DNA from 3 places in the Geodermatophilus sp. SYSU D00703 genome. Region 1 is predicted to be linked to each of the others. Evidence: predicted binding sites of a transcription regulator. Region 1 holds the regulator's gene; each other region holds the start of a gene.
The links. Region 1 encodes LexA, which represses DNA repair genes until DNA is damaged. Its sites were predicted from a motif close to TCGAACANNTGTTCGA; they were not measured.

Region 1 (4,548 bases):
GACCCGCTCGGCCAGATCGACGCCGTCCACGTCGTCCTGCAGGAGATCGACGCCTCGGCGGTGCCGGAGCTGATCGTCGTCAACAAGGTCGACGCGATGACCGAGGAGGACATCCTCACGCTCCGCCGGGCGCTGCCCGGCGCGGTGTGGGTCTCGGCGCGGACCGGCGCGGGGATCGAGCAGCTCCGCGAGATCGTCGCCGCGCGCCTGCCGCGGCCGGACGTCGACGTCGACGTGCTGGTGCCCTACGACCGCGGCGACCTCGTCGCCCGTGTGCACCGCGACGGTGAGGTGCTCCGGGAGGAGCACGAGGCCGACGGGACGCGGCTGACCGCCCGGGTCGACGGCTCGCTCGCCGCCGCGCTGGAGGAGTTCGCCGCTCCGGTCGGCTGACCGGGGGCGGCGCGCCTCGGTCGGCCGAGGTCACGATCGGGTCACGTCCCGGTACCGTGAGGGCGTGACCAGCGGCGCGGTGCGGCGACGGCCGGGCGAGCGCCCGCCGGACCAGGACGTCGCGACCCCGCCCGCTGAGCGGGTGGTCTCCGTCGGCCGGCCGCCGTGGTGGCTGCTCGTCACGGCGCTGCTCGTCACCGTCGGGGTGACCGCGGACCTGCTCAGCCGCGGCGTCCTGGAACGGATGGACCTGCGGGTCTCCGAGGTGGTCAGCTCCTGGGACCTCAAGGACTCCGCTGCGTACTGGCCGGTCTGGGCGGTCACGCAGCTCGGCGGGCGCGGCTTCATCCTGATCGTCCTGGCGGGCCTCGTGGGCTACCTGCTGTGGCGGCGCCGCACCGTCGTGCCGCTGCTCCGGGTGCTGGTCGCGCTGGCGCTGCTGACCGTCGTCGTCTACGGCTTCAAGTACGGGACCGGGCGGACCGCGCCGGCCTACCCGGGGTCGTTCTTCTACCGGGACGGCGCCTCCTACCCCTCCGGACACGTGGCCAACGCCGTCCTCATGTGGGGAGTCGCGCGGTGGCAGGCCGTGGAGTTCCGGCTGGCACCCGGCGTGCAGCGGATGTTCCGCCTGCTCAGCGTCGCCGGTCCCGTCGCGACGGGCGTGGCCATGGTGTCCCTGGACTTCCACTGGGTCACCGACGCCGTGGTCGGGGCGGCGGTCGGCATCCTGTTGCTGGGCGTGGTTCACGCACTGGACGCAGCAGTGCTGTCACGCTGGGTGGGTGCCCGAGCTGGCCACCCGTCCGCGTAGCGGCACCCCGGGGCGGCGTCTGGCCGCGGGGACGGTCCTCGCGCTGACGCTGGCCGTCGGTGCCGCGGTGCCTGCCCACGCCGAGGAGGCCGCCGAGCCCAGCACGCGGTGCCAGATCACCGATCCTCGCCTGCCGGAGCTCTCCGGGCTGGTCGTGGTGGGCGACCGCATGCTGGCCATCAACGACGGCGGGGACCGCGTCGACGTCCACGTCCTCGACACCGCCTGCCAGGTGGTCGACGTGCGCAGCGCGCCGGTGGACCCCTTCGATCCCGAGGACCTGGCGGTCGGCACCGACGGGACGGTGTGGCTGGCCGACACCGGCGACAACAACGGCACGCGGGAGACCGTCGCCCTGCTCGCGCTGCGACCGGACGACGGCACCGCCGTGTACCGGCTGGCGTTCCCGCAGGGGCCGCGGGACGTGGAGGCGCTCCTGCTCGCCCCCGACGGCACGCCCTACCTGGTGACCAAGGAGGTGCTCGGCGCGAGCAAGGTCTACCGCCCGGTCAGTGACCTCGTCGACGCCGGCACGGTCGGCCTCACCGAGGTGGCCGGCGTCGAGTTCACGCTCACCGGGACCCCGGGCGGCCCCGTCGGGCGCGCGGGCCAGCTCATGGTCACCGGCGGAGCGGTCTCGGCCGACGGTCGCCTGCTCGCGCTGCGCACCTACACCGACGCCTACGTGTGGCCGCTGTCGGGCTCGGACGTGGCCGGTGCGCTGGCCGCCGACCCCGTCCGGCTGCCGCTGCCCGAGTCGCCGCAGGGCGAGGCCATCAGCTTCACCGCCGACGCAACCGGGCTGGTCGTGGCCAGCGAGGGGCTGCCGACCGACGTCACCGTCGTCCCGCTGGGTGCGCTCCCCACCCCCGCTGCCGCGAGCGCGCACACCGACGGCTCGCTCCCGGACCTGCTTAGCACCGACGACGGCGGGGGAACCGCGATCGTGGCAGGGGTCATCGCCGCGGCCGTCGCCGCCGTGCTCGTGTGGATCGGCGGGCGGCTGCGCCGCCGCTCCTGAGCCCGGGACGGCGGGTTCGGGTCAGACCCGGCGCAGGACGGTGACGACCCGGCCCAGGATGGTCGCCTCGTCACCGGGGATCGGCTCGTACGCGGGGTTGTGCGGCAGCAGCCACACGTGGCCGTCGCGGCGCTTGTAGGTCTTGACCGTCGCCTCGCCGTCGATCATCGCTGCGACGATCTCGCCGTTCTCGGCCGTCGGCTGCTGGCGGACCACGACCCAGTCGCCGTCGCAGATGGCGGCCTCGACCATGGAGTCACCGGCCACCTTGAGCATGAACAGGGTGCCCTCGCCGACGAGTTCGCGCGGCAGCGGGAAGACGTCCTCGACGGCCTGCTCGGCGAGCACCGGGCCACCGGCGGCGATCCGGCCCACCAGGGGCACGTACGTCGGGGCGGGACCCTCCTCGGCGCCGGCCGGCGCGGCCGGGGCGACGAGCTCGGCCGGCGCGTCGCCGGGCAGGCGGACGTCGAGTGCCCGCGGCCGGTTGGGGTCGCGGCGCAGCCAGCCCTTCTTCTGCAGCACCGTCAGCTGGTGGGCCACCGAGGAGGCCGAGGAGAGGCCGACGGCCTCACCGATCTCCCGGACCGACGGCGGGTACCCCCGGCGGTCGATCGAGTCGCGGATGACCTCGAGCACGCGGCGCTGCCGCTGGGTCAGGCCGTCCCCGGCCTCGCTCCGGTCCGGGAAGGTGCGCACGGATGCCGTCTCGGTCGCCGCGGGCCTGCCTGCCGTCCTCCGGCGGCTCCCCGACGTCCCGCTCTTGTCCGCCACCGTCGCCTCCTCGCCGGCTGCTGTCGCAGCACGTCTCGTCCGTCGGGACGACCGTAGCGTGCCCGGCGCGCTCGATCAAACACGTGTTCGAAACGACCGGCGAGCTGCCGTGGTGTTTGTCGGACCCATCCGGTAGACATCGCACAGACGTTCGAATCGAACAGACGTTCGACGGTCGGCGGGGCTACGGGAGGAGTGGTCGTGGGAAGCGTGCGGCAGGCGGTGTTGGACTTCGACGACGCGGTGCAGGTGCCCTGGCGGCCCCGGCTGCGCGCGGTGCCGGGTGGCGACGAGGGCGAGGCGCCGCGGTCCTCGGGGGCGCGGACGACCCCGTCCCGCGTGGGCGCCTGCCGGCCTCCGGCACCGGCGGTGCCCCGCTCGCCGGGGGTGGAGGGGGTGCGGTCGGCGGCTGCGACGGTCGCCCGGCCCGCGCCCACCCGGCCCCGCGGAACGCGGCCGGCGCCGGCGCGTCCGGCCGGAGCGGCCGTGCCCGGTGCGCCGGCGGCCCGTCCCGTGCGCGGTGGGTGCGGTCCGGTGGGCCGGGCCGCGGCGTCGCCGCTGCGACTGACCCGGCGGGCGCGCCGGTTGTCGGTGGTCCTCACGCTGGGCCTCGGCGTGGCGCTGGGCTCCTGGCTCAGCCCGCTGGTGGCCGGGGGTGGCGGCGAGCTGCAACTGGCGGGCGAGCGCAGCGTCGTCGTCCAGGCCGGGGACAGCGTGTGGTCGATCGCCACCGACTTCGCCGGTCCGGACCAGGACGTGCGGGCCGTGGTCGACGCGATCGAGGAGCTGAACGACCTCGACGGCGCCCGGGTCGTCCCCGGTCAGGTCCTGCAGCTGCCCTGAGCCCGGCGCGACGGCGGCGCTCGGGTCGCTCGCGCCCGGCGTGGCGCCAGAGGCCGACAAGGCGGAGTGGTCAGGTTCGTCAACCCTCCGTACGAGGTCGTTGACGCAGAGTGGTCGTCGCGCGCTTAACGTCAGGGGCGTGTCGTGGACGTCCGGAGGCCGAGCAGCGGTCTTCACCCAGCAGTCGCAGTCGGTCGACGTGTCCGTGGAGGGCGCCTGGTGGCCGGGCTCGATCCTCGGCTGGCGCCACGACCCGCAGGGCCCCTGTGAGGTCTGGGTCCGCGTGGCTGTCGCCGGGGTCGTGCGCGAGATCTGGACCGCGCTGACCGACCTGCGCCTGCCCGAGCCGCCTCTCGCGGTCGTCGCCCCTGCCGCGGCGGGGCGCGGCGACGGAGCCGGATCGCTGCCGGTCGACCTGAGGCGAGCCGCCGCGCGGGAGCGGCTCGTCGCCGGGGTGCTCGGCGCGCCGGAGGTGCGGCAGTCCGACGCATCGGCTCCGGTTCGGCACCGACGCCGGCACGGTGGGGACGTCACGGCGGAGATGCCCGCGATCGGCGTCGGCTTCCCGGGCCGCCATCGTGCACCCGCGGTGGCCGGGAGGCACCGGGCTGCGGACGACGACACCCGCGTCGACCTCCAGGCGGTGGCCGTCCCGCCGCGGCTCGAGGTCGACTGCCTCACCCGCCCGATGCGCCTGGGGGAC
Region 2 (4,548 bases), on a different contig from region 1:
GCGGTTCTGGTCCGACGAGGGGCTGGTCGACCCGCCGGCCCGCTCGGCCGGTGGCTACCGCCTGTACGACGCCGCCGCGGTCGCCCGGCTGGACCTGGTCCGCACGCTGCGCGAGCTGGGGCTGGGCCTGCCGGCGATCCGGGAGCTGCTCGCCAGGCGGCGCACGGTCGCCGAGGTGGCCGCCGAGCACGTGCGCGCGCTGGACGCGGAGATCCGGCTGCTGCGGCTGCGCCGCACCCTGATGCGGGTCGTGGCGGCGGCCGGGACGACGACGGAGGAGATGGGGCTGGTGCACGACCTGGCGACGCTGTCCGCCCGGGAGCGGCAGCAACTGATCGACGACTTCGTGGCGCGGGCCTTCGCCGGCGTGCCGGAGGACGCGGTCGGCGCCGGCATCGCGGCCGGCATGCGGACGTTGCCCGCCGAGCTGCCCGAGGAGCCGACGCCGGAGCAGGTGGGGGCCTGGCTGGAGCTCGCGCGCCTGGTGGCCGACCCGGCGTTCGCCGACCGGGTGCGGGAGATGGCCGTGGCCGGCGCCGCCGCCACACCCGCGGACCCGGACGCGTCGCAGGTCGACGCCGGCCGCTTGGTGACGCTGGGCCGCGACGCCCTGGCCGCGGGTCTGGTGCCCGGGACGCCGGAGGCCGAGGCGCTGGTCGCCGAGCTGCTGGCCGACGGGCGCCCGGGCGGCCCGGGCCGTCGTCGTGAGCTGGCCGACCGGCTGGTGATCTTCACCGACGCCCGGGTCGAGCGCTACTGGCAGCTGCTCGGGGTCCTCAACGGGTGGGCGCCGTTCGAGCCCTCCGTGCCCGCGGTCGAGTGGTGGATCGCCGCCCTGCGCGCGGGGGAGTGACGCGGTGCCCGCGTGGCTGCTGGTCCACCCGCCGCTGCTGGGCCCGGCCGTGCTGCAGCCGCTGGCTGCCGAGCTGCGCCGGCGGGGCGGCACCGTCGCGGTGCCGGACCTGCGTGCCACGGTGAGGAAGGCGCCCGGCTGGCCGCAGCGCTGGGTAGGGGCGGCGGCTCCGGCCGGTGCGGCGGACGTCGTCCTCGGCTTCTCGGGGGCGGGGATGGTCCTCCCCGCGGTGACCGCCGCCGTCCGCGCCCTCCGGGTCGTGTGGCTCGACGCCGTGGTGCCGGGCCCGTCGGGGGAGTGGTCGGAGGAGGTCCGGCGGGCGGTGGCGCCGCTGGTGCGCGACGGGCGCATCGCCGAGCTGGTGCGCGACGGGCGCATCGCCGACTGGACGACGTGATGGGGCCCCGGCGCCATGACCGGCCTGCTGCCCGACGAGCGGGTGCGCGCCGCCGATCTCGCCGAGGGCCACGAGCTGCCGGGCGACTTCTTCGACGTCGCCGTCCCGGTGCTCGACCGCCGGCCGGACGACGACGTCTCGTACGTGCAGCTCTCACCGGCGTACGACCGGGACGCCGCGGCCGCGCGGGCCCGGGACTGGGTCGTGCCGGGCGACGGAAGCGGCGCCCACCTCGACGTCGCCACCGGCTCCGTCCGGGTTGCCGGCCTGCTCGCCTGACTGCGACCGGCTCCCGGCCCGGTCTGTCCGAGTCGCCGAACTGCTCGCCGGATCGGGTCCCGCCCGCCGACCGGTTTCGATCGCCATCTCGTGCGCATCGACGCTGCTCAGGGGCCGGAAAGTGTCACGCCTCGCACGTACGTTCGAGGTGTGACAGCGACTGCCGCCCCGTCCTCGTTCGAGGTCGCGCTGGCCGGCGTGCTGCGCGCGCACCCGTTGGTCGCCGCCCGGGTGCCTGTGGAGCTGCTGTCGAGGTCGCAGACGGCCGCCGAACTGCAGCGGGTGGTGGCGGCCGAGGCCACGCTGGCCGCCTACAAGGCCGAGCTGGTCCTCGCACTCGCCGACGAGACCCCCGACACCCTCGATCCGCCGCCGGGCACGCCGGGTGCGCGCAGCCGCTCGTGGGCGCCGGACGGCGAACTGCCCGGCGTCTCGGAGTTCTTCCCCGCCGAGCTGGCGGTGGCGCTCAACTGCGGCCGCGGCACCGCCTCGCACCTGGCCGCGCGGGCCTGGACCTACCGGGAGAACCTGCCGGCCACCTGGGCCGCGCTGGCCGCCGGCGCACTCGACGAGCCCCGCGCCAAGGCCCTCGCCGACGTGCTGGCCCACACCTCACCGGCGATCGCCCGGCGGATCGAGGCCGGACTGCTGCCCGAGGCCACGCAGTTGTCGACCGGGCGGTTGCGCCGTCGGGCGCTGGCGTTGCTCCTGGAACTCGACGCCGACGCGGTGGACGCCCGCCGCAAGAGCGCGCAGCGGCAGGCCGACGTGCGCACCCATCCCGCCCATCTGGAGGGCATGTCGACCCTCGCCGCCGACCTGCCCACGCCGGTGTCGGCGGAGTGCTTCGACGTGGTCGACCGGCTGGCGGGGATGCTCAAGGCCGATGGGGACCCCCGTCCGATCGGCGAGCTGCGCGCCGCGGTGCTGGCCGATCTGATCCGGCGACCGTGGGACACCGGCCTGCCGTCGGTCACCGCGCACCTGCACGTCACCGCGCCCCTGCTGTCCCTCGCCGGCCGGTCGGCCGAGCCGGGCGAGGTCAACGGGCTGCCGATCACCGCCGCGCACGTCCGCGAGCTGCTGGAGCAGCTGGGCGCGCTGGGGCTGCGGGCGCCCGACGGCGGCGAGCTGGTCCTGTCCCTCACCGACGCCGACGGACGGCTGCGAGCCACCGCCACGCCGGCGCAGCTGGATCGCCTGGCCCGCCGCGGCTGCCCCGAGCACCCCGCCGGCGACTGCGGCTGCCCGCTGCTGGGCCGCCCGGCGGCGACCGGCGCCTACCCGCCCACCGACCCCCAGCGCCGGTTCGTCACCACCCGCGACCGCACCTGCCGGTTCCCCACCTGCGGCCGGCGCGTGGGCTGGGCCGACCTCGACCACGTCGTCCCGCACGCCTGCGGCGGGGCGACCGACTGCGCCAACCTCTGTTGTCTGTGCCGCAGCCACCACCGGCTGAAGACCTTCGCCCGCGGCTGGCACTTCGCCATGACCGACGACGGTGTCCTGCACGTGACCACCCCGTCGGGGGTCACCCGCGCGACCCGACCACCCGGACTGCGACCCCCGGCACCCGAACCACCGGCCGCGGACGAGGGCTCGCCGCAGGCGCCACCGTCCTTCGATCCGGACGACGACCCACCACCTTTCTGAACCGCCCTGCCCGGGCCGGCCCCGCGACGGTCGCCCATGCCCGCCGCGGGGTGGCTGGATGTGGGCTCACGGCGCGGGATGGCGCGGGATGAGGCGTGCCCACACCGGTGTAGGTGTGTCCTGCCGTTCCCGGCAACAGGCGGACCGGTCGCGCGACGGCGCAGGTAGAGGCCGGGGAGGCGGGGTAGTGGGCCGCTCATGACGGTGATCGGCTTCCACAACTCGCACGAGCAGGTGCACCCCGCCGAACTCCTCCGCGCGGTGCAGCACGCCGAGCAGGTCGGGTTCACCGCCGCCATGTGCTCCGACCACCTGGAGCCGTGGAGCGAGCGGCAGGGGCACTCGGGTTTCGCGTGGTCCTGGCTCGGCGCGGCCCTGGCGACGACCGGCCTGCCGTTCGGCGTCGTCAACGCGCCCGGTCAGCGCTACCACCCGGTGATCGTCGCCCAGGCCATCGCCACGCTCGCGGCGATGTTCCCGGGCCGGTTCTGGGCCGCGCTGGGCTCCGGCGAGTCGATGAACGAGCACGTGACCGGCCACGTCTGGCCGCGCAAGGACCTCCGGGACGCCCGGCTGCGCGAGTGCGTCGACGTCATCCGGGCGCTGCTGGCCGGCGAGGAGGTCAGCCACGAGGGTCTGGTCACCGTCGACCGGGCCCGCATCTGGACCCTCCCGGAGCAGCAGCCCGCGCTCATCGCTCCCGCCGTCACCGCCGCCACCGCACGCCGGCACGCCGAGTGGGCCGACGGCCTGGTGACCATCAACCAGCCGCACGACACGCTCCGCGAGGTGATCGCCGAGTACCGGGACGCCGGCGGCCAGGGCACGCTGACCCTGCAGGTGCACGTCAGCTGGGACCCCGACCCCGACCGCGCCGTGGCCATCGCCCACGACCAGTGGCGGAGCAACGTCTTCCCGCCGCCGCTGTGCTGGGACCTCGACACCACCCGCGCCTTCGACCAGGCCAGCGCCCACGTCACCCCCGAGGCGGTCGGCCAGGCGGTGCGGATCTCGGCCGACCTCGCGCAACACGCCGCGTGGATCCAGGAGTACGTCGACCTCGGCTTCGACCAGGTCTACCTGCACCACGTCGGCAAGGAGCAGATCGGCTTCCTCGACGCCTTCGGCGAGCACGTCCTCCCGCAGGTGGACGTCACCGCGCCCGCGCCGGCCCTGGCCATCGACCCGCCGGGCCTGGCCGAGCCGCTGCGGCCGCACCAGCAGCCGCAGCCCGCCGTCCTGCCCTGAGGCGCCGGAGGCGCGGGGCCTGCATCCGCCGGTGGCCCGGACGCCGAAGAGGGGGGTAGGCCGCGCACAGCGTCGTGCGCGGGCCGAGCGGGGGGACGGCATGACCGAGGTGGACGAC
Region 3 (4,548 bases), on a different contig from region 1:
GGTGCGGCCGCGTCCGGGACGACCGCGATCGACTCGGTGACCAGCCGCCGGGCCAGGGTGAGCTGGTCGGCGGCGTCCAGGCCGGGCAGGTCGGCCACCTTGAGCTCGCCCGCGGCCAGCAGCCCGGCCAGCGCCGGACGGGTGTCGGCCGGCAGCTCCAGCGACCGCCGGCCGGCGACGAGCGTCACCCGCCCGTCGACCGGCTCCTGGAGTCGGCAGCGCAGCCGTCGGCGCACCTGCAGCACGGTGTCGGGGGAGAGGGCCGCCGCGGCGGTGGCCTGGGCCAGCGGGGCGACGGGCTCGGGCCGCACCTGGGCCCAGGTCCGCGACCGGAGCCGGTCGGCGACCTCGGCCGGGTCGACCCGGTCCAGCCACTCCTTGAGGCCGGCCACGACCGCGGTCACGTCGTCGGTGACCGCCGCCGGGTCGGCGAGGTCGACGCCGAGGGGCAGGGAGCCGCGCAGCGCGGGGTCCTCGGCGGCGAGCACCCGCACGAGGTCGAGCACCGACTCGGCGGCGGCCCAGCGGGTGACCGGGTGCACGCCGATGGTCAGGTGGGCGCTGATCTCGCCCAGCGCGACCGCCGAGTGCAGGTAGCCGCGGGGCAGGTAGAGGGCGTCGCCGGGACGGAGCACCGCGTCGATGACCGGCTCGCGCTCGGCGGCGGCGGCCACGGCGGCGGCGCGGTCGTTCCACGGCTGGGTGCGCAGCGGGTCGGGCAGCACCGGCTGGTGGATGCGCCAGTGCTTCTCGCCGGCGACCTGCAGCACGAAGACGTCGTGCACGTCGTAGTGCGGGGAGAACCCGCGCGAGGACGGCGGGGTGACGTATGCATTGACCTGCGTCGGGTGCCCCAGGTCGGCGGCGAGCTGGTCGGCGAACTCGATCAGCGGCGGCCACAGCCGGTGCAGGCCCTGGAGGACGACGGTGCTCCCGTCGGCGAACAGCCGCAGCACCGCGTCGGAGGAGACCTGGTCGGCGATCTCGGCGCCGGCGCCGCCGGAGGTGGTGAACCGCTTGGGGTCGACGACGGCGCCGTCCTTGGCGATCCGCAGGAACGGGGTGCGCAGCCCCCGCCGGGAGAGCAGCTCGTCGACCGCGGTCAGGTCGAGCAGGTCGGCGAAGGACCCGCCGGTCTCCTCGGCGCGGGTGAGGAGCGGCCGGCGCGACCAGTACTCCCGCGCGAAGACCTGCGGGTCGAGGGCGGTGCACCGACGCAGGGCCGGCCGGAGCTCCGGCCGGCCCTGCGCGGTGGGCTTCTCGGTCAGGCGGAACCGTCCGCGCCGCCGTCAGCCCCACCATCGGCGCCGCCGTCCGCCCCGCCGTCGGCACCACCATCGGCCCCGCCGTCCGCCCCGCCGTCGGCACCACCATCGGCACCGCCGTCGGCACCGCCGTCGGCACCGCCACCGGCCGCGCCGCCGTCGGCCGGACCGTGCGCGCCGCTGTCCGCGCCGCCGTCGGCCCCGCCGTCACCGGCCCCGCCGTCGGCGCCGCCGTCCGCGCCGCCGTCGCCCACGCCGGCCGTGGTCATGTCATCGTCGTCGAGCGCCATGGGTCTCCGATCAGATCGGTGGTGGACCACCGGGTGGTGGCCCTCCGGGCGTGCTGTACCTCGCCGATCCTGCTCTCACACGCCCGGTCCGACCAGCGGGAACGGCGGGTCGGCAACGGGTCGGTCACGACACGGGGTGGAGGTGCCCGCACCGTGCCGGAGGCGTTACCGTCCTCCCGTCCTTCGAACACGTGTTCGAGGTCGGGAAGGGGTCATGAGCCAGTCCGCCCGCGCCGCCGGCTGCACCGTGCTGCACGTCGACATGGACGCGTTCTTCGCCAGCGTCGAGGTGCGCCGCCACCCCGAGCTGGCCGGCACCCCGGTGATCGTGGGCGGGGCCGGCAACCGCGGGGTCGTCACCTCGGCCACCTACGAGGCCCGCCGCTACGGGGTGCACGCCGCGATGCCGACCTCCCGGGCGCTGCGCCTGTGCCCGACCGCGACGGTGCTGCCAGGGGACATGGCGCTCTACAGCGAGGTCTCCCGCGCGGTCATGGCGCTGTTCCGCTCCATCACCCCGCTCGTCGAGCCGCTGAGCATGGACGAGGCGTTCCTCGACGTCTCCGGCGCCGGGCGCCGGCTGGGCGACGCCGCCGAGATCGGGGAGTACCTCCGAGCCCGGGTCTACGACGAGCAGGGCATCACCTGCTCGGTGGGCGTGGCGGGCACCAAGTTCATCGCGAAGCTGGCCTCCACCCGCGCCAAGCCCGACGGGCTGCTCGTCGTCCGCCCGGCCGAGGTCATGGCGTTCCTGCACCCGCTGCCGGTCGGCGCCCTGTGGGGGGTGGGCGCCAAGACCGAGGAGGTGCTGGTGCGGCTGGGGCTGCGCACGGTGGGCGACCTCGCCCACGTGCCGATGCGCACCCTGCAGCGGGCGGTGGGCCAGGCCGCCGGCACCCACCTGCACGAGCTGGCGTGGGGCCGCGACCCCCGCCGCGTGGTGCCCGACGAGCCGGAGCGGTCGACCGGCCACGAGGAGACCTTCGGCACCGACGTCGACGACCCGGCGGTCATCCACCGCGAGCTGCTGCGGCTGTCCGAGCGGACGGCGGGCCGGCTGCGCTCGGCCGGCTGGCTGGCCCGCACCGTGACCATCAAGGTGCGCTTCGCCGACTTCACCACGATCACCCGCTCCCGCACCCTCGGGGTCCCCACCGACGTGGGGCAGGAGCTCTACGACACCGCCCGCGCCCTGTTCGACGCCCTGGGCCTGCAGCGGGCGCGGATCCGGCTGGTCGGCGTGCGCGCCGAGCGGCTGGTCGAGGCCGGTTCCGCGCCGCGGCAACTGGAGCTGGGGGCCCGCGAGCGCGGCCGCCGGGAGGCAGAGCTCGCCGCCGACCGGGCCGCCCGCCGGTTCGGGGCCGGCGCGGTGCGCCCGGCGACCCTCCTGCACCGCGGCGGCCCGTCCGTCCGGTGACCGGTCCAGGAACCCGCGGCGGCGCCCGTTCGTCTCTCCGGGAGGTGCCGTCCCACCCCCGCGAGTGATCACGGCGGGTCGGCGCCGACTCGCCTTTCGCGCCCCGCGAAGGGCTCGTATCCTCGTTGTCACCGACGGCGGGCACCGCCGTCGGGTCTTGGCTTTGGCCCACCTGGAGGTCGACGTGCCGCTCTCCGAGCACGAACAGCGACTGCTGGAGCAGATCGAGCGCGCCCTCGTCGATGACGATCCGAAGTTCGCCTCGTCCGTCCGCACCGGTGATCGCCGGATCAAGGCCCGCCGCAGACTGCAGCTGGGCGCTCTCCTCGTCCTGGTCGGGATGGCCGTCCTCGTGGGCGGCGCCGTGGCGTCGTGGGTGCCGCTGGGCGTCCTCGGCTTCCTGATCGCCTTCGGCGGACTGGCGCTCGCCGTCCTCAACTACAAGAACGCCACCGGTGTGGCCGAGGCCGGTTCCGCCGGACCCGCCGCCGGCCCGGCGGCCCGCGGCCGCGGCGGCAAGCCCCGCCGGCAGCCGCTGAAGAACCGGCTCGAGGAGCGCTTCCGCCGCCGCTACGACCAGTAGCCCGAGGGTCCCTCCGCGACAGCCGCCGTCCGCCCGGACGGCGGCTGTCGCGCGTCGGGGACCGAGACCTGCGAGGAGGAGAGACGTGACCGAGCTCGCGAGGTCACGCATGAGCACGGCACCGCCGGTCACGGCGGCGACGAGCGCCGGCGAGGAGAGGCCGTGACCGACCCGGTGTGGCGCGGCCTGGCCGACGCCGGCGGGCTGTGGGGCTGGGGGGACGCCGACGGCATCGTCCCCTGGACCGGCGAGGACGGGCGCGACGTCGTCCCGCTGTGGACCACCGCGGAGCTGGCCAGGGCCGAGGTCGGGTCCGCGGCCGACGCCGAGGAGGCGCCGGTCTTCCTCGACCTCGAGACCCTGCTGGACGAGATCCCCGACTGGCTGGACGGCGGGGTTCCCGCGGCCGTCGTCTCCGCGGGGGACGGCGCCCGGACGGTCCCCCTCACCGAGCTCACCGAGCGGATCCTGCGCCTGCAGGTGGAGCGCCCGGACTGAGCGGCCGGCGTCAGCCGCGCAGCGCCGTCCGCCGGCCCAGCCGCAGGGCCGGCCGGGACACCCGGCTCCGCAGGCCGCCCACGAGGGACGCCGGCCACAACACGGCCCGCAGCCGGGTCCGCCGCGGCGCCGTCGACAGCAGGGCGGAGCGGGCGGTGGCCAGCGCCGCCCGCAGCTCCGGACCGGCCGGCGGCGCGCTGCCCGGGCGCGCGTAGCTGGCCGCCTCCTCGGCGCGGGCCAGCCGGGCGACGGCGTCGGCCGCGTGCGGAGCGCGACCGCGTCGGCCGCAGGTCCGGTGCGCCCCGCCCGTCGCGCCCCGCTCGGTGACCGCGGCGGCCAGCTGCTCGGCGGTCTGGCGCGGGGTGCGCGCGGGGTCCCCCGTCAGCCCCACGTCCAGCGCCGTCGCGGTCAGCTCGTCCCACAGCGCGGCGGGGTCCCCACCGGCCAGCCGGCGCCGCCGCTGGAGGGCACGCAGCCCCGCCGGGACGGCGACCA

Region 2: the regulator LexA is predicted to act here: its motif matches at 1,661-1,676, upstream of ACI782_RS17935 (DUF222 domain-containing protein).
Region 3: the regulator LexA is predicted to act here: its motif matches at 1,739-1,754, upstream of dinB (DNA polymerase IV).

What each region holds. Positions count from the first base shown of each region.
Region 1 is NZ_JBJGYU010000013.1:77,137-81,684, reverse strand. Features, by position in the region: gene hflX (GTPase HflX) at 1-393, shown strand, start outside; gene ACI782_RS14420 (phosphatase PAP2 family protein) at 458-1,207, shown strand; gene ACI782_RS14415 (hypothetical protein) at 1,179-2,228, shown strand; gene lexA (transcriptional repressor LexA) at 2,250-2,927, opposite strand; gene ACI782_RS14405 (LysM peptidoglycan-binding domain-containing protein) at 3,204-3,845, shown strand; gene ACI782_RS14400 (hypothetical protein) at 3,985-4,548, shown strand, end outside.
Region 2 is NZ_JBJGYU010000020.1:67,566-72,113, forward strand. Features, by position in the region: gene ACI782_RS17920 (MerR family transcriptional regulator) at 1-853, shown strand, start outside; gene ACI782_RS17925 (hypothetical protein) at 858-1,250, shown strand; gene ACI782_RS17930 (hypothetical protein) at 1,266-1,529, shown strand; gene ACI782_RS17935 (DUF222 domain-containing protein) at 1,680-3,182, shown strand; gene ACI782_RS17940 (TIGR03885 family FMN-dependent LLM class oxidoreductase) at 3,381-4,430, shown strand; gene ACI782_RS17945 (hypothetical protein) at 4,531-4,548, shown strand, end outside.
Region 3 is NZ_JBJGYU010000025.1:57,444-61,991, forward strand. Features, by position in the region: gene ACI782_RS19710 (cupin domain-containing protein) at 1-956, opposite strand, end outside; gene ACI782_RS19715 (BatC protein) at 1,265-1,555, opposite strand; gene dinB (DNA polymerase IV) at 1,770-2,972, shown strand; gene ACI782_RS19725 (DUF3040 domain-containing protein) at 3,157-3,555, shown strand; gene ACI782_RS19730 (hypothetical protein) at 3,718-4,053, shown strand; gene ACI782_RS19735 (transglutaminase-like domain-containing protein) at 4,064-4,548, opposite strand, start outside.